Regions from separate parts of the Streptomyces sp. NPDC054047 genome, predicted to be linked through region 2. Evidence: riboswitches for the same ligand, from Rfam matches in the RefSeq annotation. Region 2 holds a riboswitch; the other holds the start of a gene.

Region 1 (15,087 bases), on a different contig from region 2:
CCCATCTGTGGGCCGAGGGACCCGACGACGCCTCCGCCCAGGCGTTGCTCGACGAGTGGTCCGCCGTGGTGGACAGCGCCGGTCGCTGACCGGCGGCGTGGGCCGGACGGCACCCGTGAGAGGTGCTGTCCGGCACGCCGGTGGGGCCATTCGGAGGTAGCGCCCGCGACGTGCGACGATGTGCGGCATGCCGCAGCAGCCCCCCGTTCGGAGCACCCCCTCGCGCCCCCGGCGCCCGGACGCCTCCATGTCGCTGCTGACCACGGTCATGGACCACAGTCTGGACGAGGGGTACGCAGAGGCGGCGGCCCGCAAGAAGGCGCAGGGCGCGGCCGGTGTGCCGCGTCCGCTGCGGGCGAAGCTCGGCCTCGCGCTCGGACTGGTGCTCGCGGCCCTGGTGGTGACGGTGGGTGCGGCGCAGGCGCGGATAGCCGCTCCGGTCGTCGCCAAGGAGCGCGTGGAGCTCATCGACCGCATCGAGTCGGCGACCTCGGACGCCGACGAGCTCGAAGAGGACGTCGAGACGCTCCGTGACGACGTGGGCGAGCGGCAGCGCGAGGCCTTGAAGAAACACGGGGGCAGCAAGGGCGAGTTGGTGTCCCTGCTCTCCGGTGCCACCAAGGTCCACGGGCTCGGTGTGAAGCTTGTCGTGGACGACGCGAAGGAAGCCGACCAGGGCGGGGGCGGGCCGCGCGAGAGCGCGGGATTCTCCGACACCGGACGGGTGCGCGACCGCGACATGCAGCGGGTCGTCAACGGCCTGTGGCAGTCCGGCGCTGAGGCGATCGCCATCAACGACCAGCGGCTGACGGCCCTGTCGGCGATCAGGGCCGCGGGTGACGCGATACTGGTCGACAACAAGCCGCTGGTGCCGCCGTATACGGTGCTTGCCGTGGGTGACGGTCAGCGCTTGAGCACGAGATTCCAGAACAGTCGCGACGGTCAGTATCTGCATGCTCTGCAGGAGAACTTCGGCGTACGGACCAGTATTTCCGTCCAGGAAGACGTCCGACTGCCGGCAGCACCGAGTGTGACCGTACGTACAGCAGAGCCGAAGGCAGGAAAGGGCACATCGTGATCGCCGTACTGGGCCTCGTCGTGGGAGTCGTGGCCGGATTGTTGGTCCGGCCCGAGGTTCCGGCGGTGGTCGAGCCGTACCTTCCGATCGCCGTGGTGGCGGCACTCGACGCGGTGTTCGGAGGTCTGCGGGCGATGCTCGACGGGATCTTCGACGACAAGGTCTTCGTGGTGTCGTTCCTCTCGAACGTGGTCGTGGCCGCCCTGATCGTGTTCCTGGGCGACAAGTTGGGCGTGGGCGCCCAGCTCTCCACCGGTGTCGTGGTGGTCCTCGGCATCCGGATCTTCTCGAACGCCGCCGCCATCCGCCGACACATCTTCAGGGCGTGACGCGCATGGGTACGGACGAGACGCCCGGGGGCGACAACCGCGGCAGGGCGCTTCCCGCCGAGGTGCACGGCGCTCCCGCGGAGCCCGTGCAGGCCGCGGGGCCCGAGCAGGGCGAACAGCGGGACGCACACCACGACGAGCAGCAGAACACGCAGCAGGACGGGCAGGCGCCGCTCAGCGGCCGTCGGCGGCTGGCGGAGGGGCTGTGGCCCCCTCGCGTCACGCGCCCCCAACTCATCGTCGCCCTGCTGCTGTTCGTGCTGGGGCTCGGTCTTGCCATCCAGGTGCGCTCCAACAACGACAGCAGCGCGTTGCGCGGCGCACGTCAGGAAGATCTCGTACGCATTCTCGATGAACTGGATGACCGTACACAGCGTCTGGAAGGTGAGAAGCAGCGTCTTGAGGACCAGCGCACCGGGCTTGAGAACAGCTCGGACCAGGCCGAGGAGGCCCGCAAGCAGACTGTCGAGAAAGAACGTCAACTCGGCATTCTGGCGGGCACCGTGGCGGCGCAGGGTCCTGGCATCACGCTGACCATCGATGACAAGAAGGAGTCGGTTGAGGCGGACATGCTGCTCGACGCCATTCAGGAGTTGCGTGCTGCGGGTGCCGAGGCCATCCAGATCAATGATGTACGCGTAGTGGCCAACACCTATCTGTCGGATACGGACAGTGGTGGTGTCCGGGTGGACGGCCGCAAGGTCGGCAAGCCCTACCGGTTCAAGGTGATCGGCAAGCCGCAGGACCTCGAGCCGGCGCTGAACATCCCAGGTGGCGTGGTGCAGACTCTGGAGAAGGAGCAGGCCACCGTCACCGTGACGCGAGCGGAGAAGATCGTGGTGGACGCCTTGCGAGCGGCGAAGCGGCCTGACTACGCTCGGTCGTCGTCCCAGTGAGGGCGGGGTGCATGGGGGCCGCCGGTCGAGGGCATGAGGTTGCGGGGGGTCGGCGCACTGTAAGCGTGGTGCGTGGTGGAAACTGTTTGGCGGATGCGGACGTTGTGAGGATGTCTGTGCTGCCGATGTATGCCGGTGTGTGCAATCAGGGTTCGTCCTGCCCCACGGGCGGGTCTGTTTCGGTCAAGGGGAATCGCCCGTGAAGTTGTTTGCGAAGTTGTTCGGCAAGAGCGCACGTGAGGACAGTGGCAACCCCGCCACTGCCCGGCACCGTGCCACGCGCCATGGAGATGCAGAGGAGCAGGGCGCCGAGCGCCCGATGTTCCGTGACCAGGTCGGTGGGCCAAGCGGTGACATTTCGGGCGCGCAGGGCGCGTCGTCTGTTGACCCTGCCGGTCCGGGCCGCATAGGTTTCGGAGAACCGTCAACCTCAAGTACGGGTGGAGGGTTTACCCCCGATCCGTACGCATCGAATGCCCCCGCGGGGCAGCCGCGGCAGGAGGATCCGTCCATGGCCCTGGTGTGTACGAGGTGCGGGAACCGCAACGCCGAGGCGAGCCGGTTCTGCTCCAACTGCGGCGCGCCGCTGCGGGCCGGGGCCGCGCCGGAGCGTCCCTCGGAGACGACCTCCACCATCTCCATCTCGGGCCTGGAGGCCTACGACGCGGAGGTGACGGGGCAGACCGCCTCGCCCGCCCTCTCGCCGGAGGCCCAGGCCGCCGTTGACGCACTGCCGCTCGGTTCCGCGCTCCTCGTGGTGCGCCGTGGGCCGAACTCGGGCAGCCGCTTCCTCCTGGACGGCGAGCTGACCACGGCGGGGCGCCACCCGCAGAGCGACATCTTCCTGGACGACGTGACCGTCTCGCGTCGCCACGTGGAGTTCCGTCGCCTCGGTGACGGTTCCTTCACCGTCGCCGACGTGGGCAGCCTCAACGGCACGTACGTCAATCGGGAGCGCATCGACTCGGTCGCGCTGTCGAACGGCGACGAGGTGCAGATCGGCAAGTACCGCCTGGTCTTCTACGCGAGCCAGCGGGCCATGGGTATCTGATCCGTCAGGAAGGTCCATGCTTCAAACACCGAGGGGCGGTGCCGGCAACGGCACCGCCGCCGAGGACCGTCGGCTGATGAGCATCGGCGCCGTGTTGAACGCGCTGCGTGACGAGTTTCCCGAGGTCACGATCTCCAAGATTCGTTTCCTGGAGTCGGAAGGGCTCATCGAGCCGGAGCGCACGCCGTCGGGCTATCGCAAGTTCAGCCCGCAGGACGTCGAGCGGCTCGGTCACGTCCTGAGGATGCAGCGGGACCACTATCTGCCGCTCAAGGTCATCCGGGAGCACCTGGACGCCCTGGAGCGCGGAGAGAAGGCTCCCGTGCCCTCTCTGGGGCAGCCGCGCGAGCCCGGTGACGCCTGGGGCGTGAGTGACGCCGATGAGCCCACTGCTGCCCGTGTGGGCCGTGCCGAGCTCCTTGCGGCCGCCGAGATCGACGCGGAGCAGCTCGCGGACTGGGAGACGTACGGGCTCATCGTGCCCTTGCCGGACGGCGGCTATGACGCGGAGGCCGTGACGGTGGCCGCGCTCGTCGTCGAACTCGGGCGGTTCGGTATCGAACCCAGACATCTGCGCACCCTGAAGTCGGCGGCCGAACGCGAGGCCGGGCTCGTCGACCAGGTCGTCGCGCCGCTGCGCCGGCACCGCAATCCGCAGACCAGAGCCCATGCGGAAGCTCGTACGAAGGAGCTCGCGGGACTGACCGGAAAGCTGCACTCTGCACTGGTGCAGACCGCGCTCGGGGTGCGGTTGCCCTGACTCAAGGGGTGCCCGACTACCCAAACCGGCCGGGCACGTCCTAGGGTTGCTGTGTGAACGAGCTCGACGTCGTAGGTGTCCGGGTGGAAATGCCCTCCAACCAACCGATCGTGCTCCTGCGTGAAGTGGGAGGCGATCGGTACCTCCCCATCTGGATCGGACCAGGTGAGGCGACCGCGATCGCCTTCGCACAGCAGGGGATGGCGCCCGCACGGCCGCTGACCCACGACCTGTTCAAGGACGTGCTGGAGGCGGTGGGACAGGAGCTCACCGAAGTGCGCATCACGGACCTCCGAGAAGGGGTCTTCTATGCGGAACTGGTCTTCGCCAGCGGAGTCGAGGTGAGCGCCCGGCCGTCCGACGCCATAGCGCTCGCCCTGCGCACCGGAACGCCGATCTACGGCAGTGACGGTGTCCTCGACGACGCGGGCATCGCCATTCCGGACGAGCAGGAGGACGAGGTGGAGAAGTTCCGCGAGTTCCTCGATCAGATCTCGCCCGAGGACTTCGGTACGAACAGCCAGTAGTCCGTCAGCCGGTGGTCCGTCGCTTCCGAAGGGGTCCGGCGGACCATTCGGCTAGCTTTTCCCGGCGGTGCGGTACGGCAAACCACTCTTAGGGTGATTATCACTCGGCGTGCCGAGTGTGGCGATCGTTGACGAGCCCCTGGTGACTGCCTACCGTCGAGAAGGCAGGTCAAGGACGGAGGTCGGCGTGGGAAGCAGCGGCGACGGTACGGCGATGGGCGGGCCGTATCCGCTTCACAGCAGCGCGGCCGGTCACTCTCCGAAGAGGCCGATGGTGGTTCAGGGGAGCGTTCAGGGGAGCGGGGACGCCACGTCCGGACAGTCCGAACAGGAACAGATCGGTTACCGGGGGCCGACCGCGTGCGCGGCCGCCGGCATCACCTACCGACAGCTCGACTACTGGGCCCGTACGGGTCTGGTCGAGCCCAGTGTGCGGTCCGCGGGCGGGTCGGGCACCCAGCGGCTCTACAGCTTCCGGGACGTCGTCGTCCTGAAGATCGTGAAGCGGTTCCTCGACACCGGTGTGTCCCTGCAGAACATCAGGACCACGGTCCAGCATCTGCGCGACCGCGGCTTCCAGGACCTGGAGCGGATGACGCTCATGAGCGACGGCGCGACGGTCTACGAGTGCACGTCGCCCGACGAGGTCCACGATCTGCTCCAGGGCGGCCAGGGGGTCTTCGGGATCGCCGTGGGTGTCGTGTGGCGGGACGTGGAGGCGGCGCTCTCGCAGCTGCACGGCGAGCGGATCGAGACCGGGGAGACGCTGGTGCGGCCGAACCCCGCCGACGAGCTCGCGCGGCGGCGCAACAGGGCCGTCTGAGGCCGCCGCGCGCGTCGCGGACCGGTCGCGGCCCGGTTGGGTGCGGGGTGGCGTTCTCGGGGCGTTGTCAGTGGCGTAGGGCAGCATCAGTGGTGTGAGAACCGCGCCCACGATTCTGCATCTGGACATGGATGCCTTCTACGCGTCCGCCGAGCAGGCCGCGAAGCCGAGTCTGCGCGGGAAAGCCGTGGTGGTGGGCGGGCTCGGACCGCGGGGCGTGGTGGCCACGGCCTCGTACGAGGCGCGGAAGTTCGGTGTGCACTCGGCGATGCCCATGGGGCAGGCGCGGCGTCTGGTGCCCAATGCCGCCTATCTGGTTCCGCGCTTCGCGCTCTACCGCGACATCAGCGACCAGGTGATGGCGCTGCTGCGTGAGCTGTCGCCGCTGGTGGAGCCGCTCAGCCTGGATGAGGCATTCGTCGACCTGGAGGCGGGCGGGGTGGCCGACGACCAGGCGTCGGCGCTGGCCGTGGGCGAGCGGTTGCGTGCCGACATCAAGGCGGTGACCGGGCTCGCGGGGTCGGTCGGGCTCGCCGCGTCCAAGATGCTGGCGAAGATCGCCTCGGAGGAGGCCAAGCCGGACGGCCTGCGGCTGATAGTGCCGGGGACCGAGCGGGACCTGCTCGGGCCGCTGTCGGTGCGCATCCTGCCCGGTGTGGGGCCGGCCACCGGGGACCATCTGCGGCGCGGCGGGATCACGACGGTGGGGGAGATCGCCGAGGCGGGCGAGGACGAGCTCGTCCGTCTCCTGGGCAAGTCGCACGGGAGCGCGCTGTACGCGATGGCGCTCGCGCGCGACGAGCGGCCCGTGGTGGCCGAGCGGGAGTCCAAGTCGGTCAGCGTCGAGGACACGTACGACGTGGACATCCATGACCGGGTGCGGGTCAGGGGCGAGGTGGCGCGGCTCGCCGACCGGTGTGTGGAGCGGCTGCGGGCGGCGGGGCACTCGGGGCGGACCATCGTCCTGAAGGTGCGGCGGTTCGACTTCTCGACGCTGACGCGTTCCGAGACGCTGCGGGGGCCGACGGACGACCCCGGGGTGGTGCGGGAGGCCGCCGCGCGGCTCCTGGAGTCCGTGGACACCACCGGAGGCGTGCGGCTGCTCGGCGTGGGCGTCACGGGGCTCGCCGACTACACGCAGGAGGATCTCTTCGCGCAGGCCCAGGCCCAGGCGCTGGCGCTGGCAGAGGGCCCTGAGCAGAGGGAGGGCGAGGCCGCGCCGGAGGGGGTGGCTGCCGAGACGGTGGAGGAGCCGGCCGAGGAGGTGCCGCTCGTCCTGCGCCGGTGGAGCGCGGGGCACGATGTGCGGCATGCGCGCTTCGGGCACGGGTGGGTGCAGGGGAGCGGGCTCGGGCGGGTGACGGTGCGGTTCGAGACACCGGGGTCTGCGCCGGGGCGGGTGAGGACCTTCCGGGTGGACGATGCCGAGCTCGTCCCCGCGGAGCCGTTGCCGCTGGTGACTCCGCCGGGGGAGGAGGGCTGAGCCGTGGGGTCAGGTGCTCTCCTGGCCCGCGATCTTTCCGAAGTCCTGGTCCGGCGGTGGCGCCGACTGCGGGGGCGTGATGTCCAGGCCGTAGTGGTGGTAGAGCTGTAGTTCCTGCTCGGGGGAGAGGTGGCGGCCCACGCCGAAGTCCGGGGCGTCCTTGACCAGGGAGCGGTCGAAGGGGATGCGCAGGGTGCCCTCGCTGGTGACCTCGCTGGGCTCCAGGGGGACGAAGGCGTCCCGGCTGAAGAGGCCCGTGCGTATGGCCGCCCACTCCGGGGCCCCGGTGGCGTCGTCGAGATAGACCTCGTCGATCGTGCCGATCTTCGCCCCGTTGCGGTCGAACGCCTTGCGGCCGATCAAGGTGCGTGGATCGATATCGGTCTGCACGGGCCCTCCAACTGGTCGAGGCTTGTCGAAGTGGGGCGTAACTCATCCTTGTTCGTTCGTATTCACTACGAAAGAGCACTTCGGGGCAGGCGGCCACTCGAGGGATCCTCCATCTCCTCGCTGGTAGGCTGGCGCTTGGCTGCTGACCCCGTGCGGGAGAGCTCTCCGGTGGACACACCGGAGGCGCCGAAGGAGCAACTCCTCCCCGGAATCTCTCAGGCCCCTGTACCGCACGGACGAGGTCACTCTGGAAAGTAGGGCGGGCGTCGGGCGGGCACGTTCGAAACCCTTCCTCACCGACGGTGAAAGCCGGTACGGCGTCTCTCGCGAGGCACGGACCGGTGAAGCTCTCAGGTTGAGATGACAGAGGGGGAGGCCGTCCGGGTACCCGCGCCGTGGTGCCCCTCGCAGGTCGCGTCAGACCCGCGTCAGACCAGGAGGCCTCCGCATGACCGCCACCCCTCGTATCCCGCTCTCGCAGCTCGAGCAGGGCATTCCCTTCGAGCAGCGGCACATCGGTCCCGATGTGGAAGCACGGGCCAAGATGCTCGCGCAGGTCGGATACGGCTCGCTGGACGAGCTGACCGCCGCCGCCGTGCCGGATGTGATCAAGAACGCCGAGGCGCTGAACCTGCCCGGGGCGCGCACCGAGGCCGAGGTCCTGGCCGAGCTGCGCTCTCTCGCGGACCGCAACCAGGTCCTCGACTCCATGATCGGGCTCGGTTACTACGGGACCTTCACTCCGCCGGTGATCCTGCGGAACGTGATGGAGAACCCCGCGTGGTACACCGCTTACACGCCGTACCAGCCCGAGATCTCCCAGGGGCGCCTCGAGGCGCTGCTGAACTTCCAGACCGTCGTCGCCGAGCTGACCGGGCTGCCCACCTCCGGTGCCTCGCTGCTCGACGAGGGCACCGCCGCCGCCGAGGCCATGGCGCTCTCGCGGCGCATGGGCAAGGTCAAGGACGGTGTCTTCCTGGTCGACGCCGACGCCCTGCCGCAGACCGTCGCCGTCATCCAGACCCGCGCGGAGCCGACCGGTGTCGAGGTCGTCGTCGCCGATCTGAGCGAGGGCATCCCGGCCGAGGTCGCCGAGCGCGGTGTCGTCGGCGTACTGATCCAGTACCCGGGCGCCTCCGGTGCCGTGCGCGACATCAAGCCGCTCATCGAGCAGGCGCACGAGATCGGTGCCATCGTCTCCGTCGCCGCCGACCTGCTGGCCCTGACGCTGCTCACCTCGCCCGGCGAGCTCGGCGCCGACATCGCCGTCGGCACCACGCAGCGCTTCGGTGTGCCGATGGGCTTCGGCGGCCCGCACGCCGGTTACATGGCGGTGCGCGAGAAGTTCGCGCGCAGCCTGCCGGGGCGGCTCGTCGGTGTGTCCGTGGACGCGGACGGGAACAAGGCCTACCGCCTGGCGCTGCAGACCCGTGAGCAGCACATCCGCCGCGAGAAGGCCACCAGCAACATCTGTACGGCGCAGGTGCTGCTCGCCGTGATGGCCGGGATGTACGCGGTCTACCACGGGCCCGAGGGCCTCAAGTCCATCGCGCGGCGTACCCACCGCTACGCGACCGTGCTCGCCGCGGGGCTCACCGCGGGCGGTGTCGAGGTCGTGCACGGCGCGTACTTCGACACCCTGACCGTTCGGGTGCCCGGCCGGGCCGAGGCGCTCGTGGCCGCGGCCCGCGAGGGCGGTGTCAACATCCACCAGATCGACGCCGACCACGTCTCCCTGGCCTGCGACGAGACCACCACGCGCAAGCAACTGACCGCGATCTGGACGGCGTTCGGCGTCGAGGCCGACGTCGAGGCGCTCGACGCGCAGACCGCGGACTCGCTCCCCGGCGCTCTGCTGCGCTCCGACGACTACCTGACGCACCCCGTCTTCCACCAGTACCGCTCCGAGACCGCGATGCTGCGCTACCTGCGCAAGCTGTCCGACCGCGACTACGCGCTCGACCGCGGCATGATCCCGCTGGGCTCCTGCACCATGAAGCTCAACGCGACCACGGAGATGGAGCCGGTCACCTGGCCCGAGTTCGGCCAGCTGCACCCCTTCGCCCCCGCCCAGCAGGCGCAGGGCTATCTGACGCTCATCCGTGAGCTGGAGGAGCGCCTCGCCGAGGTCACCGGGTACGACAAGGTCTCGCTGCAGCCCAACGCCGGTTCGCAGGGCGAGCTCGCCGGACTGCTCGCGGTGCGCGGCTACCACCGTGCCAACGGCGACGAGCAGCGCACCGTCTGCCTGATCCCGTCCTCCGCGCACGGCACCAACGCCGCGAGCGCCGTGATGGCCGGCATGAAGGTCGTCGTCGTGAAGACCAGCGACGACGGCGAGATCGACGTCGAGGACCTGCGCGCCAAGATCGAGAAGCACCGCGACGAGCTGTCCGTGCTCATGATCACCTACCCGTCCACGCACGGGGTGTTCGAGGAGCACGTCGCCGACATCTGCGCCTCCGTGCACGAGGCGGGCGGCCAGGTCTACGTCGACGGCGCGAACCTCAACGCCCTGGTCGGCCTCGCCCAGCCCGGCAAGTTCGGCGGCGACGTCTCGCACCTGAACCTGCACAAGACCTTCTGCATCCCGCACGGCGGCGGCGGCCCCGGCGTCGGCCCGGTCGGTGTGCGCGAGCACCTCGCGCCGTTCCTGCCCAACCACCCGCTGCAGCCCGCCGCGGGCCCCGAGACGGGCGTCGGGCCGATCTCCGCCGCGCCGTGGGGTTCCGCGGGAATCCTGCCGATCTCCTGGGCGTACGTACGCCTCATGGGCGGCGAGGGCCTCAAGCGCGCCACGCAGGTCGCCGTGCTCTCCGCCAACTACATCGCCAAGCGCCTCGAGCCGCACTACCCGGTGCTCTACACCGGCCCCGGCGGGCTCGTCGCGCACGAGTGCATCATCGATCTGCGCCCGCTGAGCAAGGCGACCGGTGTCAGCGTCGACGACATCGCCAAGCGGCTCATCGACTACGGCTTCCACGCGCCGACCATGTCCTTCCCGGTCGCGGGGACGCTGATGATCGAGCCCACCGAGAGCGAGGACCTGGTCGAGATCGACCGGTTCTGCGAGGCGATGATCAACATCCGCGCGGAGATCGAGAAGGTCGGCGCCGAGTGGACGGCGGACGACAACCCGCTGCGCAACGCGCCGCACACCGCCGCCGCGCTCGGCGGTGAGTGGGAGCACGCCTACAGCCGCGAGGAGGCCGTCTTCCCGGCCGGCGTCGTAGCCGCTGACAAGTACTGGCCGCCGGTGCGCCGCATCGACCAGGCGTACGGCGACCGGAATCTGGTCTGCTCCTGCCCGCCGCTGGATGCGTACGAGGACTGACAGCGCGTCCAGAACATGCGTGGGGGCCGGTCCGGAGGTTGTTGCTCCGGGTCGGCCCCTTTGTTGTCCGTGCCGTGATGGCGCCGCGTCAGGCGGCGGTCATGATCTTGTCCGTGCCCAGCGGTCGATGCGGGGCGATGATCTGGCCGTCCGGCAGCAGCTCACCGGTGTCCTCGAAGAGCAGGACGCCGTTGCACAGCAGGCTCCAGCCCTGCTCCGGGTGGCTCGCCGTGAGCAGTGCGGCTTCCCGGTCGGCGGAGTCGGCTGTCGGGCACGGTGGTTGGTGCTGGCACATGGAAGGGTTCTTTCGCTGCGGTGTGATGGCTGTGACGTCTGCCTTGCGGCTCGATGCGGTGTTCATGCCGCCCCCCGTTTAGTCGGTCCGATCCCAGTGTTGCCCTACGGACGTCAATCCGCAGGGATTTAGCGGCAGCGCTCCTTACTGCTTAATGACGTATCACCCGCCCGGACGGTTCAGCCCAACTGCACTGTCTCTTCGGGTGGTTCGGGGTGGTCATACTGGGCTAGTCCGTATGGGCACATCACGCGCCGAGCCCCGCGGCCGAGGTCGGCGGCGGGGCACGGGGACGTACGGCGAGGTCAGGCGGGCGAGCCGAGCAGCGGTGCCGGGGTCAGACGGTGGGTGAGGACCTTGAGGAGCTCCGCGGCGCGGTGCGGGCGGTGCGCCGCGATGCCGGGAGGCGCGGGCGCCAGGGGCACGAGGATGTCGGAGGGCGCGAGATCGCCGTCCGCGCCGTCCGCCGTGCAGTCGCCGTGCAGCCAGAGGGTCAGCATGTAGAGCTCGGGTACGGACAGCAGACGGGGTTGGTAGGGCATCGGCATCGCCTCGGCATGGCGCAGGGCGCGTTCGGTGGAGGCGATGTAGGGGCCCTCGAAGAAGTGGGAGAAGGCCCATCCGTCAGGGGTCAGCATCGTGTCCGCGGCGGCGACGGCTCGCTCGCCGGAGCGGATCAGGAAGCGCCACCCGGCGAGCCGGGTGGGCGATGTGCCCGACGGGGCGATCCGGTCGAGGACGTGGACGGGCAACGGGAGTTCGGGGCTCGTCGGTCCCTGCGCGGCACGCAGGGACGGGGTGCGGGCTTCGCGTACGGCGGTGGGTGAACCGAGTGCCGCGAGGACGCTGCGCAGGGCGGGCGCGGGAGCCGGGGGGACTTGCAGCGGCATGATGGGTCGCCTCTCTCATTCGACAGGCACGGTGGAACGAGGACAGGTGCGGACGTCGCTGTCTGCTCCGAAGTCAGAGGGGGCGGGGGCAGGGGACCGCGAGCGCCAACTCTCTGCCTCGTTCGCGGAGTTTATACGACACGTGTTCAGGCAGTGTTTCGTCTAACCGCACCCGATATTGCCTGCAAGGCGTTATTCGGTCGCCATTTTGCGGGCTTTATCCCGATCTCGGATGAGCCCAGGCGTTTGACCTCGGCTCCCTTCGCGGGAGCGGACGGCCGATTCTCGTCGGCGTTTTTCACCAGGGGTTCGGGGCGAGGAATCCCCGGCGTACCCCATGCCCGGTGAATGTGCCGCGTGGGCACGGCATCGAGCCTACTGGGCCGGAGGCATGTGCGGGGCGTTATCGATCACATTGCAGGGCATCATCCCCCGAGACATCGCGGCCGGATCATTGGCTGCCCATCCGAGGAGGGGACGCTTCGATGGGGGAGAAGGTCGTAGCAGGAACGTTTGACCTGGCCGAGCGGCACCGGTACCGGAGCAAGCTCAGGGAGTGTCTCGCGGGGCTGCGGAGACTGTTGGACGAGGAGCGGTTCGACCGCCCCCAGAACCTGATGGGGGTGGAGATAGAGTTGAATCTCGCGGGGCCCGACGGCATGCCGAGAATGCTGAATGCGGAAGTTCTCGAGCGCATCGCAAGCCGCGACTTCCAGACCGAACTCGGAATGTTCAATCTTGAAGTCAATATCGCCCCGCACCGATTGGGCGGACGGGTTCTCGACCGCCTCGCCGAAGAGCTGCGCACCGGCCTCGCCTATGCCCACCGGAAAGCCAACGAGGTGAACGCGGGCATTGTGATGATCGGTATTCTGCCGACGCTCGCCCACCACGACCTGGTCTCGGGGAACCTCTCCGACGTCGACCGCTACGCGCTGCTCAACGACCAGATCGTGGCCGCCCGCGGCGAGGACTTCGTCCTGGACATCCAGGGCATCGAGCGGCTGACCTGCACCTCCGCGTCGATCGCGCCCGAAGCGGCCTGCACCTCCGTGCAGTTGCACCTCCAGGTCACACCGGGCAGGTTCGCCGACGTGTGGAACGCGGCGCAGGCCGTCGCCGCGGCGCAGGTCGCCGTCGGCGCCAACGCGCCCTTCCTGTTCGGGCGCGAGCTGTGGCGCGAATCCCGGCCGCCGCTGTTCCTGCAGTCCACCGACACCCGCCCGCCCGAGCTACAGGCACAGGGCGTGCGGCCGCGGACCTGGTTCGGCGAACGCTGGATCAGCGACGCGTACGAGCTCTTCGAGGAGAACCTGCGCTACTTTCCCGCGCTGCTTCCCCTCATGGACGACGAGGACCCGCTGGAGGCGCTCGACGACGGCCGGGTGCCCCAGCTGGGCGAACTCGTCCTGCACAACGGCACCGTGTACCGCTGGAACCGTCCCGTGTACGGCATCGCCGGCGGCGTCCCGCACCTGCGCGTGGAGAACCGCGTCCTGCCCGCGGGCCCCACCGTCACCGACGTCATCGCCAACGCCGCCTTCTACTACGGCGTCGTACGCGCCCTCGCCGAGGAGCCCCGGCCCGTGTGGACCCGGCTGCCCTTCGAGGCCGCGGCGAGCAACTTCGACACCGCGTGCCGCGACGGCATCGAGGCCCGGCTGCAATGGCCCCGGCGCGGCCGCTACGGAGGGCTGGTCGAGGTGCCCGCGGTCGCTCTCGTACGCGACGAGCTGTTGCCGCTCGCCGCGGCGGGGCTCGACGCGTGGGGAGTCGAACCCGCCGACCGGGACTTCTACCTCGGCGTCATCGAGGAGCGCTGCAGGCGGCGGGTGAACGGGGCGTCCTGGCAGGCGGCGACCTACCACCAGGCCCTGGAGACCGGGCTCGAACGCGAGGCCGCGCTCGCGGCGACCACCCGGCGCTACGCCGAGCTGATGCACGCGGGGGACCCGGTGCACACCTGGCCGGTGGGGCTGCCCGAACCGGCCTTCCTGAGCTGAGGCGCCGCGCCGAGGCGCACGGGGGCGGGCTCAGCCGTGGCTGCCCGCCTCCATGATGGCCTTGAGGATGACCGCGTGGATCTGCGCCGGATCATCGACCTGGTGACCTGATCCGCCGGTCGCCTCCGCGATCTGCACGACCTCCTCCTTGTCCGCGTTCGGGCCGACCGCGATCGCGATGAGCGGCACCGGGCGCTTGGGGTCGGCGAGGTTCTCCAGCTGTGCGATGAGGTTGCTGCGCGAGATGGAGCCGAGGTCCTGGTTCGCGCCGTCCGTGAGCACCACGAGCGCGTTGAACTTGCCCTTCGCGTAGGTGGACGTGGCTTCCTTGTACGCCGCAAGCGTCGTGTCGTACAGGCCGGTCGCGCCGCCCGGGATGGGCGCCAGATCGCTGAAGGCCTCCGAGACCTTGTCCCGCTGGGTGCCGCCGCCCTTGCGGTCGCCGAGCCGCTCGGTCGGCACGAGCTTGCGGTAGTCGCGCTCGCCGTCCAGGAGGGTGGAGAACTCCCAGAGGCCGATCTCGTCCTCGTCGGTGAACCCCGCGAGGGCCTGGAGGAGCGAGGACTTGGTGACCTCCATCCGCGTCTGCCCCCGGCCCGGCACGAGCTGGCCCATGGAGTCCGAGACGTCGACGACGGTGCTGAGCCGGGCGCTCTGGACGGTGATCGTCCACATGCCGAGCGTCTCCTGCACCTCCTTCTCGGAGGGAGGATCGGTCGGTTCGTCGCCGTACGGCTGGGGGGTCCGGCCGCCTGCCGCCGTGATGAGCTTCGCCGACGGGGCCTCGGTGCCCGTCCTGAAGCCGTGCCTCTCCAGGATCGCGCGCCCCTCGTCGTCGCCGAACAGCGTCATGAAGCGCAGGGCGGCCCGGCTCTGGTCCGTGGACAGCTCGTCCTCCTGGACCAGCGTGTACGGGTAGTCGAGGCGCGGCGAGCCGTCCTTCGGATAGAACATGTCCAGGCTGTTCTCCTCGCCCGCCGTCGCGTTGTGCTTGAACGCGGCCTGCTCGGAGAGGATCAGCGCCTGGTTGCGGCGCGGGTTGCCCTGCTCGGTGCCGGAGGCGTCGCGGGCCAGGGTGTCAAGGAGCTGGCTGTCGCTGTCGGAGGTGCGCGCGGACAGGGCCTTGGCCAGCCCGGCGGCCTGGGTGTCGCCGTCCTTGCCGCCCGACTTCTTCGCCGAGGCGCTCAGCTTGGCGAGGGCCAGCAGGCCGGTCGCGCTGCGGGCCGGA
Region 2 (15,087 bases):
CAGGCCGGTCTCGGAGGCCAGGCGCAGGAGCTCGTCGCCGGTGCGGAAGGGGTGCTTGAGGACCGTGTCGTCCGGCACGATCGGGTTCTCGCCGGCCACCGCGTCGTCGTCGACCACGAAGCCGCCGCCCACGGAGTAGTACGTCTTCTCCAGGACGAGGGCGCCCTCGTGGTCGTACGCGAAGATCGTCATGCCGTTGGCGTGGTACGGCAGGGCCTTGCGGCGGTGCAGGACCAGGTCCTCGTCGAAGTCGAAGTCGATCTCGTGCATGCCGAGGAGGTTGAGGCGCCCGGTGCTCTTGATCCGCTCGACGCGGTCGTCGGCGGACTCGACGTCGACCTCGCGCGGGGACTCGCCCTCCAGGCCGAGCAGGACCGCCTTCGGGGTGCCGTGGCCGTGGCCGGTGGCGCCGAGGGAGCCGTAGAGCTCGGCCCGTATGGCGGTGGTGTGGGCCATCAGGCCCTCGTTCTTGAGGCGGCTCGCGAAGATGCGGGCGGCGCGCATGGGACCGACCGTGTGGGAGCTGGACGGGCCGATGCCGATCGAGAACAGGTCGAAGACCGAGAGGGCCACGAGAGACTCCAATGATGGTTGGTAGACGCCGTTGTCTGCCGGGGTGGTGCGGAGAACTACGGAACGAACTGTGCGGAGAACTGCGAACGCGGGGCATGAGCCGGGGCACCGCACTCACTGTCTTCACTGTCCAGTGTGCGCGGTGCCCCGAAGAATCGTACGAAGGAAAGCGTACGAAACTGCTACAGGTTGGGGTACAGCGGGTGCTTGGCTGCCAAGGCCGAGACGCGGGCCTTGAGCGACTCCGTGTCGACCTCGCCCGGCTTCAGCGCCTCGGCGATGACGTCCGCGACCTCACGGAAGTCCTCCTCCTGGAAGCCGCGGGTCGCGAGCGCGGGCGTACCGATCCGCAGGCCCGAGGTGACCATCGGGGGGCGCGGGTCGTTCGGGACCGCGTTGCGGTTGACCGTGATGCCGACCTCGTGGAGGCGGTCCTCGGCCTGCTGGCCGTCCAGCTCGGAGTTGCGCAGGTCCACCAGGACCAGGTGCACGTCCGTGCCGCCGGACAGGACGTCGACGCCGACGGCCTTCGCGTCGCCTTGCACCAGGCGCTCGGCCAGGATGCGGGCGCCGTCCAGGGTGCGCTGCTGGCGCTCCTTGAACTCCTCGGAGGCAGCGACCTTGAAGGAGACGGCCTTGGCCGCGATCACGTGCTCCAGGGGGCCGCCCTGGAAGCCGGGGAAGACCGCGGAGTTCAGCTTCTTCGCGAACTCCTTGCTGCGGGCCAGGATGACGCCGCCGCGCGGGCCGCCGAGCGTCTTGTGCGTGGTGGAGGTGACCACGTCCGCGAACGGCACCGGGTTGGGGTGCAGGCCCGCGGCGACGAGACCGGCGAAGTGCGCCATGTCGACCCACAGGTACGCGCCGACCTCGTCGGCGATCCGGCGGAACTCCGCGAAGTCCAGCTGGCGCGGGTAGGCGGACCAGCCCGCGATGATCACCTTCGGGCTGTTCTCCTTGGCCAGACGCTCGACCTCGGCCATGTCCACCAGACCGGCCTCGTCGACGTGGTACGCGACCACGTTGAACTGCTTGCCGGAGAAGTTCAGGCGCATGCCGTGCGTGAGGTGGCCGCCGTGCGCCAGGTCCAGGCCGAGGATCGTGTCGCCGGGCTGGGCGATCGCGAAGAGGGCGGCCTGGTTGGCGGAGGCGCCGGAGTGCGGCTGGACGTTGGCGTACTCGGCGCCGAACAGGTCCTTGATCCGGTCGATCGCGATCTGCTCGGTGACGTCGACGTGCTCGCAGCCGCCGTAGTAGCGGCGGCCGGGGTAGCCCTCGGCGTACTTGTTGGTGAGGACCGTGCCCTGGGCCTCCATGACGGCGACCGGAGCGAAGTTCTCCGACGCGATCATTTCGAGGGTGGACTGCTGGCGGTGGAGCTCGGCGTCGACGGCGGCGGCGACTTCCGGGTCCAGCTCGTGGAGAGGGGTGTTGAGAAGCGACATCAGGTGGTCCCTAGGGGTCTTCGGGGGGCTTCAGCTGCCGGAGAACTCGGTGTACTCGTCCGCGGAGAGCAGGTCCTTCGGCTCCTCCGTGACGCGTACCTTGAAGAGCCAACCACCCTCGAACGGGGCGGAGTTGACGAGCGAGGGGTCGTCCACGACGTCCTGGTTCGACTCGACGACCTCACCGGTCACCGGCGAGTACAGGTCGCTGACCGACTTGGTCGACTCGAGCTCGCCGCACGTCTCGCCCGCGGTCACCGCGGCGCCGGCCTCGGGGAGGTCGGCGTAGACGACGTCACCGAGCGCGTTGGCGGCGTGCTCCGTGATACCGACCGTCGCCACACCGTCCTCGGTGGCCGAGAGCCACTCGTGCTCCTTGCTGTAACGCAGCTGCTGGGGGTTGCTCATGACCTGAATTCTCCTGTACGCGGGTGGGTGCTGCGGAACGGGAATGATGTGCGGGGGGTCACTTCCGGGTTACCAAAGAGACGGAAGTGTCACTTCTGGCGCTTGTAGAACGGCAGAGCCACGACCTCGTAGGGCTCGTGCGTGCCGCGGATGTCCACACCGACGCCCTCGGTGCCGGGAGCCGCGTGCGCGGCGTCCACGTACGCGATGGCGATCGGCTTGCCCAGTGTCGGGGACGGCGCCCCGGAGGTGACCTCGCCGATGACCTTTCCGTCGGCGACCACGGAGAAGCCCGCGCGCGGGATGCGGCGGCCCTCGGCGATCAGGCCCACCAGCTTGCGCGGGGGAGCGGTCTCGGCGCGCTCGGCGGCGGCCGCGAGCGCCGCGCGCCCCACGAAGGTGTCGGCCTGCGAGGTCTTCTCGAACTTCACGACCCGGCCCAGACCCGCGTCGAAGGGCGTCAGCTCGGCGGTCAGCTCGTGCCCGTACAGCGGCATGCCCGCCTCCAGGCGGAGCGTGTCGCGGCAGGAGAGGCCGGCCGGGACCAGGCCGACGGGCTCGCCCGCCTCCATCAGCGCGCCCCACAGCTTCTCGGCGTCGCCGGGCGCCACGAACAGCTCGAAGCCGTCCTCGCCGGTGTAACCCGTCCGGGCGATGAGCGCGGGCACGCCCGCGACCGTGCCCGGCAGGCCCGCGTAGTACTTCAGGCCGTCCAGGTCCGCGTCCGTGAGTGACTTCAGGATGCCGGGGGACTCGGGACCCTGGACGGCGAGCAGCGCGTACGCGTCGCGGTCGTCACGGACCCGCGCGTCGAAGCCGTCGGCGCGGGCGGTGAGCGCGTCCAGGACGACCTGCGCGTTCGACGCGTTGGCGACCACCATGTACTCGGTCTCGCCGAGCCGGTAGACGATCAGGTCGTCCAGGATGCCGCCGTCCTCGGCACAGATCATCGTGTAGCGGGCGCGGCCGACACCGACGGAGCCGATGTTGCCGACCAGCGAGAAGTTCAGGAAGTCCGCGGCCTGCGGTCCTGTGACCGTGATCTCGCCCATGTGGGAGAGGTCGAAGAGACCGGCCTTGGTGCGGACGGCGATGTGCTCGTCGCGCTCGCTGCCGTAGCGCAGCGGCATGTCCCAGCCCGCGAAGTCGGTCATCGTCGCGCCGAGCGCACGATGCACGGCATCGAGGGCGGTCAGACGGGGGACGGTACTCATCAGTGGAACTCCCAGGGCATGACGGGCGAGGTCGATCCTCCCCATCTGTCATCGGAACCTGAGAGGTTCACCACGACCCGTCCGTACAGGGGGTCATGACTTGCACCTTGGGTGGAGCCGCGACCGCGGCCCGCTTTTCAGATGTGCCTCGCCCGCGCGGTACGGGGCCTGAGAGATTCAAGGGAGGGACTTGCTCCTTCGGCGCCCCGGAGCGTCTTTCGACGGTGTCCGGGAACTCTCCCGCGCGGATTCAAACGGCCTGTATGGAGTTTGCGCGCACATCATTGCACGCGCCCGCGTCACAGGGCAGTGCCAGTCGGGTAATGCCCTTGTGCCGCATTACCTTCTCTTTACACTTGCCGGGGAAGCTGCGGTAAGCAGGTACGTGACCGCTATGGGGAGGCCGATCACGGTGCGCAGGACGAGCGTCTACGCGACCAACACGGGGGTGGCCCTGCCCAAACAGGCAGCCGCCCCCACCAGGGAGAGCTGCGGCCCCCTGCCGGCGGCCGTCGTCCGCGACCTGCGGCAGCGGACCGGCCACAGCCCGCACCGGCTCACGTTCGGCGAGGGCGATCTGATCGTCGTCTCCGGGCTGCCGGGCAGCGGCAAGTCCACGCTGATGCGCAGAGCCGTCGCGGGCCCGCGCATCGACTCGCAGGACACCCGCGACCGCTGGGCCCGGCGCATGCCGAGCCTGCTGCCGTACGCGGTGTACCGCCCCCTGGTCCGCATCGCGCACTACGCGGGCCTGCGCAGGGCCCTGCGCTCCGGCGAGGGCGTCGTGGTGCACGACTGCGGCACCCAGGCCTGGGTGCGCCGCTGGCTGGCCCGCGAGGCCGCGCGGCGCGGCACGACCCTGCATCTGCTGCTGCTCGACGTGGAGCCGGACACCGCCATAGAGGGCCAGCTCGCGCGCGGGCGCGGCGTGTCGCGGTACGCCTTCGCGCGCCACCGCAGGACGGTCGGCCGGCTCGTCGGCGCCGCCGAGAGGGGCGATCTGCCGCGCGGCTGCGGCTCGGCGGTGCTGCTCGACCGGACGGCGGCCGGGGTGCTGCGGGGGATCGGCTTCGGGGACTGAGCCGCCGCTCACGTTAGGGTCGTGCCGCAGGCAGAGCGGGACCGAGCAGGGGTTAAGACAGATGGACATTCCGGCGCAGGCGCACGCCCATCCCTACGGAGGATGGCCGGGCAACGAACTCGAAGAGGTGCTCGCGGCCTCTCTCGGCACGCCGGGGGCGCCCCGGGCGTCCGCGGGCGCCCGCATCGTGGAGGTGCTCGGCCGCAGCCACGTCTGGGTCCCGCTGCCGAACGGCGGGGCGCCGGACAGCGGCACCCTGGACCTGCCCACGCTGGAGATCGACGGCCAGGCCTACGTCCCCGTCTTCAGCTCCGAGCAGCAGTTCCAGCACGTCACCGGGGGCCGGATGGGCTGCACCGTGGCGCCCGCCGTGGAGTTCGCGCGCGGGCTTCCCCCGCAGATGGGCATCGCGGTCAACCCGGACGGCACGATCGGGGTCCCGCTTCCGCCGCCGGCCGTCGCCGAGCTCTGCCGGTCGGGACGCACGCCGCTGGACGGGCCCGCGACCGGCGGCCGCGTACGCCTCTTCGAACCGGACTGGCAGGAGGACCCGGTGGACTTCCTGTCCGCCGCCGCCCGTGAGTTCGAGGCCACCGGGGTCGTCCTGAGCGCCCGCCGCTGCCTGGCGAGCGTCGAGGGCGAGGCGCCCGCGCTGTTCGTCGGCGTCGAACTGAGCTCCTGGGAGGGCAACGCGCGCGAGCTGCCGATGGAGGCCGTGGGCAGGGCCCTTGGTCTGGCACCGGTGGCCTGGCCGGTGAACCTGGTGCTGCTCGACGTGGCCCAGGACCCGGTCGGCGACTGGATGCGCGAGCGGGTCCGGCCCTTCTTCGGGCAGAGCCCCGGGCACGAGCACGGACACGCGTAAGGACATGTGCGGGTACGTGTGTGAGGGTGCCGTACGTCAAGTCGGTGTCAGGATCGCCGCTTAAGCTGGTTTCATGAGCCGGGGACACCGGGTCAGCGGGTCATCGCGAAGGGGCGGTTAAGGGTGAGTGCGTCGGGCACGGCTGCGGCCGGGCAGGTCGAGCACATGCTGCGCCAGGTGACGCCGGGGCGCTACGACGCCTACGAGGCGCTCCTGCGGGCGCTCGCCGCCGACCAGGTGTGGATGCTGCTCTGGCACGGCCAGGCGGGGTCCCCCGACGCCCAGTACGGGAACATGGAGGTCGAGGGCCTCGGGTACGCGCCGTGCGTGACCTCCGCCCAGGAGCTCTCCGCCAGTGGCTGGAACCGCTCGTACGAAGTGGTCAGCGGGCTCGACATCTCCCGCACGCTCTACCCCGACCACTACGGCCTCTGGCTCAACCCGCACGCCCCCGGCGGCGGCGTCGGCATCCCCTGGCTCGACCTGCGGCGCATCGCGTCGGGCCTCGACCTGCTGCCCGCGGGCCCGCTGCGGCTCACCGAGCCGGCCATCGAGATCCCCCAGTTCTACGCCCTGCTCACGCAGAACGCGCACCGCACCCCCGCGGTCCGCTCGCTGCGCCGCGCCTGGGTGCAGCCCGCGCTCGGTGCGCCGTATCTGGCCATCGGCCTCGATGTGTACGACACGGCGCCCTCGTCGGTCGACGGGGTGCGCACGATGATGCAGCAGTCGATCGCCGCCGTCCCCGACGGCCTGCCCGTGTCGACCGTCGCGATGTCCGACGCGTACGACCCGGTGGCCATGTGGCTGCGCGCCAATGCCCGGCCGTTCTACGACCGCGAGGCCCAGCCGGCCCCGGCGCCCGCGGGCGGGTACGGCTACCCCGCGCAGTACTGAAACAGTGCTGCGACCCTTACCGAAAGGGCCGTGAACCGGCCACCGCGGCTCGTATACCTGCCCTGACCGCCACAATGTCCGTTCTGATGGCGGAGGGGCCCAATGGGCACCCGTGGCCCATTGCGATGCAACTGCCCCGTGTTCGCCCCTCGTTCACCTGCGTCCGGATAACGGAACACCTCGATCAGCATCACGGTTGCGCATCCTTTCCCCGTCAAGGCTGGTAACAGATCGCAACCGCGATGAAGACTCCCGCACCAGGGGCGCTTCGCCCCTGTGTACGACGGACTGATCACATCGCTACAGCGACAAGTGCGGGCCGGTCACCACCGGTTGAGAGGGGTCCCTGCCACGATGACGGCACCATTGCATGACACACCTGCGGACGCGGACCCGACAGCGGACGTCGCTCCCGCAGCTGATGCAGGGGTGAGGAAGGTCGAGGGGCGGTCCCTCAAGCAGATCGCCTGGAACCGCCTGAAGCGGGACAAGGTCGCGCTGGCCGGCGGCATCACCGTGCTCGTCCTGGTCCTTGTCGCCGTCTTCGCGCCCCTGATCGTCTCCCTGCTGGGCCACCCGCCCAACGAGTTCCATCAGGACGAGCTGGAAGACCTGACGAACCTGCCCAAGGGCGCGTTCGGCGGCATGAGTTGGGACTTCCTCTTCGGAGTGGAGCCGAACAAGGGCCGCGACGTCTTCAGCCGCATCGTCTACGGCGCCCGGATCTCGCTCCTGGTGGCGTTCCTCGCCGCCGTGGTGGCCGTGGTCCTCGGCACCTTCTTCGGGATCATCGCCGGTTACTTCGGCGGCTGGATCGACGCCCTGATCAGCCGGGTCATGGACGTGCTGCTCGCCTTCCCGCAGCTGCTCTTCGTGATCTCCCTGGTCTCCGTCCTCCCCGACGACCTGCTCGGGCTCACCGGCAGCGGCGTCCGCATCGCGGTACTGATCCTGGTGATCGGCTTCTTCGGCTGGCCCTACGTCGGGCGCATCGTCCGCGGCCAGACCCTCTCGCTGCGCGAACGCGAGTACGTGGAGGCGGCCCGCAGCCTCGGCGGCGGTCAACGGCACATCCTCTTCCGTGAGTTGCTGCCGAACCTGGTCGCTCCGATCACCGTGTACGCGACGCTCATGATCCCCACCAACATCCTCACCGAAGCGGCGCTCAGCTTCCTCGGCGCAGGTGTACGCCCGCCGACGGCTTCCTGGGGCGGCATGCTCCGGGACGCGCTGGCGACGTACGAGCACGACCCGATGTTCATGGTCTTCCCTGGCCTGGCGATCTTCGTGACAGTGCTGGCCTTCAACCTCTTCGGTGACGGGTTGCGCGACGCCCTGGACCCCAAGGGAACTCGGTAAACAGCTCCAACTGGCTTGCCCCTGCCGCAGCGTCAGGTGGCTCTTCCCATGGTTCTTCAGGCAGTCAAAGCCAAGGACCGCGAATCTCGGAGGATGCGAGAAATGCCCACAGGTTCCTCTAAACGACGGTTGACCGCAGGCGCGGCCCTCGTCGTGGCGGCGCTGGTGACCACCACGGCGTGCGGCGGCGGCAGCGACGACGACGACAGCAAGGGCGCCGGCTACAACGCGGCGATCGGCAAGGTCGCCAACGAGTCGAAGAAGAAGGGCGGGACGCTCAAGTTCATCGCCAAGCAGGACCTGGACTCGGCCGACCCGCAGCGCGCGTACTACGGCATGACGTGGGACTTCATGCGGTACTACACCCGCACGCTGATCACGTACGACACCAAGCCGGGTGCCGCGTCCAACAAGCTCGTCCCCGACCTCGCCGAGGACACGGCGAAGATCAGCGACGACGGCAAGACCTACACGTACAAGCTGCGTGACGGCCTCACCTGGGAGGACGGCTCCAAGCTGACCTCCAAGGACATCAAGTACGGCATCGAGCGCATCTGGGCGACCAAGGTCATCACCGGTGGTCCCGGCTACCTCAAGTCCACGCTTGACCCCAAGGGCGAGTACAAGGGCCCCTACGAGGACAAGTCGAAGGACAAGCTGGGTCTGAAGGCGATCGAGACGCCGGACGACAACACCATCATCTTCAAGCTGCCCAAGAAGAACGGCGACTTCGAGCAGATGCTCGCGATGCCGTCGGGCACCCCGGTGAAGCAGTCCGAGGACACCGGCGCCAAGTACACCCAGCGCCCCTTCTCCTCCGGCCCGTACAAGTTCCAGAACTACAGCGCGGGCAAGAGCATCACGCTCGTCCGCAACAAGAACTGGAAGAAGTCGTCCGACCCGGTCCGCCCGGCCCTGCCGGACAAGATCCAGGTCACCATCTCGGCGAACCTCGAAGAGAACGACAAGCGCCTGATGGAAGGTGACTACGACATCGACATGAATGGCACCGGCATGACCCAGTCGGGTCGTACCACCGCCATTCAGGACCACAAGGACAACGTCGACAACATGCAGACGGACTTCGTCCGTTACGTCGCCCTGGTGACCAAGACGAAGCCGTTCGACGACGAGCACTGCCGCAAGGCCGTCTTCTACGCCACGGACTTCGCGAGCCTGCAGAAGACCCGTGGCGGCCCGGTCGCCGCCGGTGAGATCGCCACCAGCGTCTTCCCGAAGTCGATCAAGGGTCACGACGACTACGACCCGTACGGCATCAAGGAGCGCAAGGGCAAGCCGGACCTGACCAAGGCCAAGGACGAGCTCAAGCAGTGCGGCGCTCCCAAGGGCTTCTCGACCAAGATCTCGGCGCGCACCAACCAGCCGGGTGAGGTGGACGCCGCCACGGCGCTCCAGGAGCAGCTGAAGAAGGTCAACATCGACGCCCAGGTCGACCAGATCGACGGCGCCGACTCCTCCAGCATCACCGGCTCCCCCTCGGTCGTGAAGAAGCGCGGCATCGGCATGACGATGGCGGGCTGGGGTCCTGACTTCCCGACCGGCCAGGGCTACGCCCAGCCGCTGTTCGACAGCCGTTTCATCAACGAGAACGGCAACTACAACGAGTCGCAGATCGACGAGCCGAAGATCGACAAGTACTTCGACGACGCGATCGCCACGGTCGACCCCAACAAGGCCGGTGAGATCTACACCGATCTGGCCCACGAGATCGTCGACAAGGCGTACTGGATGCCCTTCATCTACGAGAAGAACATCTCGTGGCGTTCCTCGCGGGCGACCAACGTCTACTCGTCCGCCGCGTACAGCGGTCGTTACGACTACGTCTCGCTCGGTGTGAGCGACAAGAAGTAGTCCACGCCGCAAGGCAGTCCCACCCCGCCCCATCCCGCCAGTCCGAAGGGCAGGTGATGGCCCGGGGCGGTGACCGGGACCCCTCACAAGGGGGTCCCGGTCACCGCCGGGCCGCGCACAGTGCTTGCTTATCTCATCCGGCGCCTGATCGCCGTTGTCGTCATGGTGCTGGTCGTACTGCTCGCGACCTTCACCGTCTTCTTCATGCTGCCCAAGTGGGCGGGCCAGGACATCGCCGTCCTCTTCGCCGGCAAGTCGTCGGGTGCCGAGCAGCTCGCGGGCATCCGCATCAAACTGGGTCTGGACGATCCTCTGCTCGTCCAGTTCTGGGACTTCGTCAAGGGCATCCCGATGGGGCGTGACTACGCCAACGGGGCCGACGTGACCCACTGCCCGGCCCCCTGCTTCGGATACTCCTTCCGTACCGAGGCGCCCGTCTGGGAGACCCTCAAGGACGCCCTGCCCGTCACCGCGGCGCTCGCCGCCGGTGCCTGTGTGCTGTGGCTCGTCGCCGGTGTCGCCACCGGCGTACTCTCCGCGCTCAAGCGCGGCACCATCTGGGACCGTTCCGCGATGATCACCGCCCTCGGCGGCGTCTCGCTGCCGATCTTCTTCACCGGCATGATCGCGATGGGGCTCTTCGTCCACACGCTCGGCTGGGTGAAGATCGAGGACACCCTCACCACGGACGACCCGATCAACATCTGGTTCGAGACGCTGATCCTTCCCTGGATCGTGCTCGCGTTCCTCAACGCCGCCATGTACGCGCGTCTCACCCGCGCCACCATGCTGGAAGTGCTCGGTGAGGACTACATCCGCACCGCGCGCGCCAAGGGGCTCGGCGAGGCCGTCGTCATCAGACGGCACGCGCTGCGCTCCGCCATGACGCCGATCCTCACGGTCTTCGGCCTCGACCTCGGTGTGCTCCTCGGCGGCGCCGTCCTCACCGAGTCCACCTTCAACCTGCCGGGGCTCGGCCTCGAGGCGGTCAAGGCCATCAGCAACAAGGACCTGCCGGTGATCCTCGGCGTCACCTTGTGCGCATCGCTCGCGATCGCCCTCGCCAACCTCGTCGTCGACCTTCTGTACGCCGTCATCGACCCGCGAGTGAGGCTGGGATGACCGAACTGCACAAGACCGGAGCGGCGGTCGGAGAACCCGTCGCTGATTCGGTCGCTCCCACCGCCTTCCTCGAGGTGCGCGACCTCAAGGTGCACTTCCCGACCGACGACGGCCTGGTCAGGTCCGTCGACGGGCTCAGCTTCCAGCTGGAGAAGGGCAAGACCCTCGGCATCGTCGGCGAGTCGGGCTCCGGCAAGTCGGTCACCTCGCTGGGCATCCTGGGCCTGCACACCGCCGGCCAGTACGGCAGCCGCAAGCCGCAGCTGTCCGGTGAGATCTGGCTCAACGGCACGGAGCTGCTGAGCGCGGACCCCAACCAGGTGCGCAAGCTCCGCGGCCGCGACATGGCGATGATCTTCCAGGACCCGCTGTCCGCGCTGCACCCGTACTACTCCATCGGCAAGCAGATCATGGAGGCGTACCGGGTCCACAACGACGTGGACAAGAAGGTCGCCCGCAAGCGGGCCATCGAGATGCTCGACCGGGTGGGCATCCCTCAGCCGGACAAGCGGGTGGACAGCTACCCGCACGAGTTCTCCGGCGGCATGCGTCAGCGCGCGATGATCGCGATGGCCCTGGTCAACAACCCCGAACTACTCATCGCGGACGAGCCGACGACCGCCCTGGACGTCACCGTCCAGGCGCAGATCCTCGACCTCATCCGGGACCTGCAGAAGGAGTTCGGCTCCGCGGTCATCATGATCACGCACGACCTGGGCGTGGTCGCCGAGATGGCGGACGAACTGCTCGTGATGTACGGCGGGCGCTGCGTCGAGCGTGGCACCGCGGAGAAGGTCTTCTACGAGCCCCAGCACCCCTACACCTGGGGCCTGTTGGGGTCGATGCCGCGCATCGACCGCGAGGAGACCGACCGTCTCGTGCCGGTCAAGGGCTCCCCGCCCAGCCTGATCAACCTGCCCGACGGCTGCGCCTTCAACCCGCGCTGCCCGTACGCCGACATCCCCAAGGACCAGATCACCCGCCGCGAGCGCCCCGACCTGCGCGAGGTCGGATCGGGTCACTTCTCCGCCTGCCACATGTCGCAGGACGAGCGCACCCGGATCTGGACCGAAGAGATTGCGCCGAAGCTGTGAAAGACGACACGAAAGACCAGGCGAAGGGCCAGGAGATGACGATCCCGGCGCAGACGAAGGGCTCGGTCGAGCCGCTGCTCAAGGTCGACGGCCTGGTGAAGCACTTCCCCATCAAGAAGGGGCTGCTGCAGCGCCAGGTGGCGGCCGTGCAGGCCGTGGACGGGCTCTCCTTCGACGTACGCCCGGGTGAGACGCTCGGCGTCGTGGGCGAGTCGGGCTGCGGCAAGTCGACGATGGGCCGTCTGATCACGCGCCTGCTCGAACCGACCGCGGGCCGCGTGGAGTTCGAGGGCGTGGACATCACGCACCTGAACACCGCCAAGATGCGTCCACTGCGCCGCGACGTGCAGATGATCTTCCAGGACCCCTACTCGTCGCTGAACCCGCGGCACACCATCGGCACGATCGTCGGTGCGCCGTTCAAGCTGCAGGGCGTCAAGCCCGAGGGCGGCCTGAAGAAGCACGTGCAGGAGATGCTGGAGCGGGTGGGGCTCAGCCCCGAGCACTACAACCGCTACCCGCACGAGTTCTCCGGCGGCCAGCGCCAGCGCATCGGCATCGCCCGCGCGCTCGCGCTGCGGCCCAAGCTGGTCGTGGCCGACGAGCCCGTCTCCGCCCTGGACGTCTCCATCCAGGCGCAGGTGGTCAACCTCCTGGACGACCTCCAGGACGAGCTCGGTCTCACGTACGTGATCATCGCGCACGACCTCTCGGTCATCCGGCACGTCTCGGACCGCATCGCGGTGATGTACCTCGGCAAGATCGTGGAGCTGGCGGACCGCAAGGACCTCTACTCCACGCCGATGCACCCGTACACCAAGGCGCTGCTCTCCGCGGTGCCGGTGCCCGACCCCAAGCGGCGCGGCGTCAAGAGCGAGCGCATCCTGCTGCGCGGTGACGTCCCCTCGCCGATCGACCCGCCCACCGGCTGCCGTTTCCACACGCGCTGCTGGAAGGCGACGGAGATCTGCGCGAAGACCGAGCCGCCGCTGATCGCCCTGGCCTCCGGCCACCAGGTGGCGTGCCACCACCCGGAGAACGCCGAGGACCAGCAGCCGGGCGACACCAAGCTGCTTCAGGTCGCCAAGGAGGCGATCGAGGTGGTGTCGGTGGTGAGCAAGGCGGAGGAGACGGCCGAGGAGTCCGCGGCCCCTAAGAAGACCGTGGCCCCGAAGGAGACCGTCACCCCGGAGGAGACCGTCACCCCGGAGGAGGCCGCGCCCCCGAAGGAGACCGTCGCGAAGGTCGCCCCGGAAGCGGAAGCCAAGGGTCAGGCGTCAACCGACCAGTAGCACCTGATGACTTGGTAAAAATCAGGCACCAAGTCATGTACACGCCCATACGGGAGAGTGCAGAGTCTGCGTGTCCGTTTCATCGGAACACGCGCGAAGGGATGACTCATGGCACTCTCCCGTTCGGCACGTCTGGGGGCGCTGGCCACAGCCGCCGCCTCCTTCTGCTTGATCGCCGCCGCACCCGCGCCCCACCCCGGCTCGCCCGGCGTCGGCGACCCGTACTTCCCGCTGCTCGGCAACGGCGGATTCGACGTACGCCACTACGGCCTCGACGTCGCGTACAACCCCGACACCGACCGTCTCGACGGCCGCACCACGATCACCGCGCGCGCCACCCAGAACCTCTCCTCCTTCGACCTCGACCTCCAGAAGCTTCAGGTGACGAGAATCGAGGTGAACGGCAGACGGGCGAAGTTCACCCGTGACGGCGACGAGATCCGCATCAGCCCGCGCGACCACCTGCGCAAGCACAAGACGTTCACCGTGACCGTCACCTACGGCGGCGTGCCCGAGCCGCTGGGCGGCCCCATCGTCTTCGGCTCCGACTACGGCTGGATGAAGACCACCGACGGCGTCTTCGTCGCCTGCGAGCCCAACGCCGCGTCGACCTGGTTCCCCTCCAGCGACCACCCGATGGACAAGGCCGCCTTCGACATCCGCATCAAGGCCCCCAAGGGCCTGACCGGGGTCTCCAACGGCCGGCTCGTCGACACGTACTCCAAGGGCGGACAGACCGTCGCCCACTGGCGCGAGTCCAAGCCCATGGCGACCTACCTCGCGACCGCCACCATCGGGAAGTTCGACGTGAAGACCGGCAGGACCCCCGGGGGCACCCCCATCTACGTCGCCATCGACCCGGTCCTGGAGAACAGCAACAACGTCGACGTGTACGGCGTCACGGCCGAGGTCACCGACTACTGGTCGAAGGTCTTCGGGCCCTACCCCTTCGAGGAGACCGGCGCGATCGTCGACGACATGCCGCAGGCCGGCTTCTCCCTGGAGACCCAGACCAAGCCTGTCTACTCCGCGATCCGCAGCGAGTCGACCATCGCCCACGAGCTCGCCCACCAGTGGTTCGGGGACTCCGTGACGCCCGAGAAGTGGAGCGACATCTGGCTCAACGAGGGCTTCGCGACCTACTCCCAGTGGCTGTGGAGCGAGCACAAGGGCACCCAGACCGCCCGCGAGGCCTTCCTCGCCGGCTACAACTCGCGCCCCGCCGACGCGCCCTTCTGGCAGATCGTCGTCGGCGACCCGCAGCGCGACACGATGTTCGCCTCCGCCGTCTACCAGCGCGGCGCGATGACGCTCCAGGTCCTGCGCGAGCGCATCGGCGACAAGGCCTTCTTCAAGCTGCTCCCGGCCTGGGCCGCGCAGAACCGGTACGGGAACGCGGACACCGCCGACTTCGTCCGGCTCGCCGAGAAGATCTCCGGCAAGCAGCTCGACGCCCTGTTCGAGACGTGGCTGTTCACGAAGGGCAAGCCCGCCCTGTAGCCGCGGCGCGGCGCTGCCTGGCGGCGCCGCCCTGGTGAGGCCCGCGGCGGCGGGCAGGTAAGAATGTCGCGTGATCCAGGATCTGTTCAGTCCCTCCGTCCAGCACGCGCTCGACATCGTCGGGATCTTCGTCTTCGCGATCTCCGGCGCCCTGCTCGCCGTACGCAAGAACTTCGACGTCTTCGGGATCGTCGTGCTCGCCGAGGTGACCGCGCTGGGCGGGGGGATCTTCCGTGACGTGGTCATCGGGGCGGTGCCGCCCGCCGCGTTCGTCGACCTCGGCTACTTCGTCACGCCGCTGTTCGCCGCCGCCCTGGTCTTCTTCCTGCACCCCGAGGTGGAGCGCACGCAGCTCGCGGTGAACG

Evidence for each region. A riboswitch is a leader RNA that binds a small molecule or an ion and turns the genes downstream of it on or off. The one in region 2 is predicted to bind glycine.
Region 1: it holds a riboswitch for glycine, as region 2 does, so the genes downstream of both, gcvP (aminomethyl-transferring glycine dehydrogenase) here and gcvT (glycine cleavage system aminomethyltransferase GcvT) in region 2, are expected to answer to the same signal.

The regions. Positions count from the first base shown of each region.
Region 1 is NZ_JBVJKV010000013.1:3,386-18,472, forward strand. It holds gene ACZ6ZP_RS35590 (mannose-1-phosphate guanyltransferase) at 1-89, shown strand, start outside; gene ACZ6ZP_RS35595 (DUF881 domain-containing protein) at 179-1,078, shown strand; gene ACZ6ZP_RS35600 (small basic family protein) at 1,075-1,407, shown strand; gene ACZ6ZP_RS35605 (DUF881 domain-containing protein) at 1,413-2,303, shown strand; gene ACZ6ZP_RS35610 (FHA domain-containing protein) at 2,386-3,354, shown strand; gene ftsR (transcriptional regulator FtsR) at 3,371-4,114, shown strand; gene ACZ6ZP_RS35620 (bifunctional nuclease family protein) at 4,168-4,641, shown strand; gene ACZ6ZP_RS35625 (MerR family transcriptional regulator) at 4,829-5,464, shown strand; gene ACZ6ZP_RS35630 (DNA polymerase IV) at 5,559-6,947, shown strand; gene ACZ6ZP_RS35635 (PRC-barrel domain-containing protein) at 6,957-7,337, opposite strand; glycine riboswitch at 7,481-7,578, shown strand; gene gcvP (aminomethyl-transferring glycine dehydrogenase) at 7,786-10,671, shown strand; gene ACZ6ZP_RS35645 (DUF5999 family protein) at 10,760-10,966, opposite strand; gene ACZ6ZP_RS35650 (hypothetical protein) at 11,272-11,856, opposite strand; gene ACZ6ZP_RS35655 (glutamate-cysteine ligase family protein) at 12,342-13,859, shown strand; gene ACZ6ZP_RS35660 (substrate-binding and VWA domain-containing protein) at 13,890-15,087, opposite strand, start outside.
Region 2 is NZ_JBVJKV010000010.1:49,395-64,481, forward strand. It holds gene ACZ6ZP_RS30865 (L-serine ammonia-lyase) at 1-573, opposite strand, end outside; gene glyA (serine hydroxymethyltransferase) at 756-2,018, opposite strand; gene gcvH (glycine cleavage system protein GcvH) at 2,049-2,426, opposite strand; gene gcvT (glycine cleavage system aminomethyltransferase GcvT) at 2,516-3,640, opposite strand; glycine riboswitch at 3,676-3,787, opposite strand; glycine riboswitch at 3,788-3,893, opposite strand; gene ACZ6ZP_RS30885 (AAA family ATPase) at 4,035-4,721, shown strand; gene ACZ6ZP_RS30890 (enhanced serine sensitivity protein SseB) at 4,783-5,586, shown strand; gene ACZ6ZP_RS30895 (enhanced serine sensitivity protein SseB C-terminal domain-containing protein) at 5,710-6,483, shown strand; gene ACZ6ZP_RS30900 (ABC transporter permease) at 6,838-7,842, shown strand; gene ACZ6ZP_RS30905 (ABC transporter substrate-binding protein) at 7,945-9,714, shown strand; gene ACZ6ZP_RS30910 (ABC transporter permease) at 9,835-10,836, shown strand; gene ACZ6ZP_RS30915 (ABC transporter ATP-binding protein) at 10,833-11,930, shown strand; gene ACZ6ZP_RS30920 (ABC transporter ATP-binding protein) at 11,966-13,222, shown strand; gene ACZ6ZP_RS30925 (M1 family metallopeptidase) at 13,331-14,722, shown strand; gene ACZ6ZP_RS30930 (trimeric intracellular cation channel family protein) at 14,793-15,087, shown strand, end outside.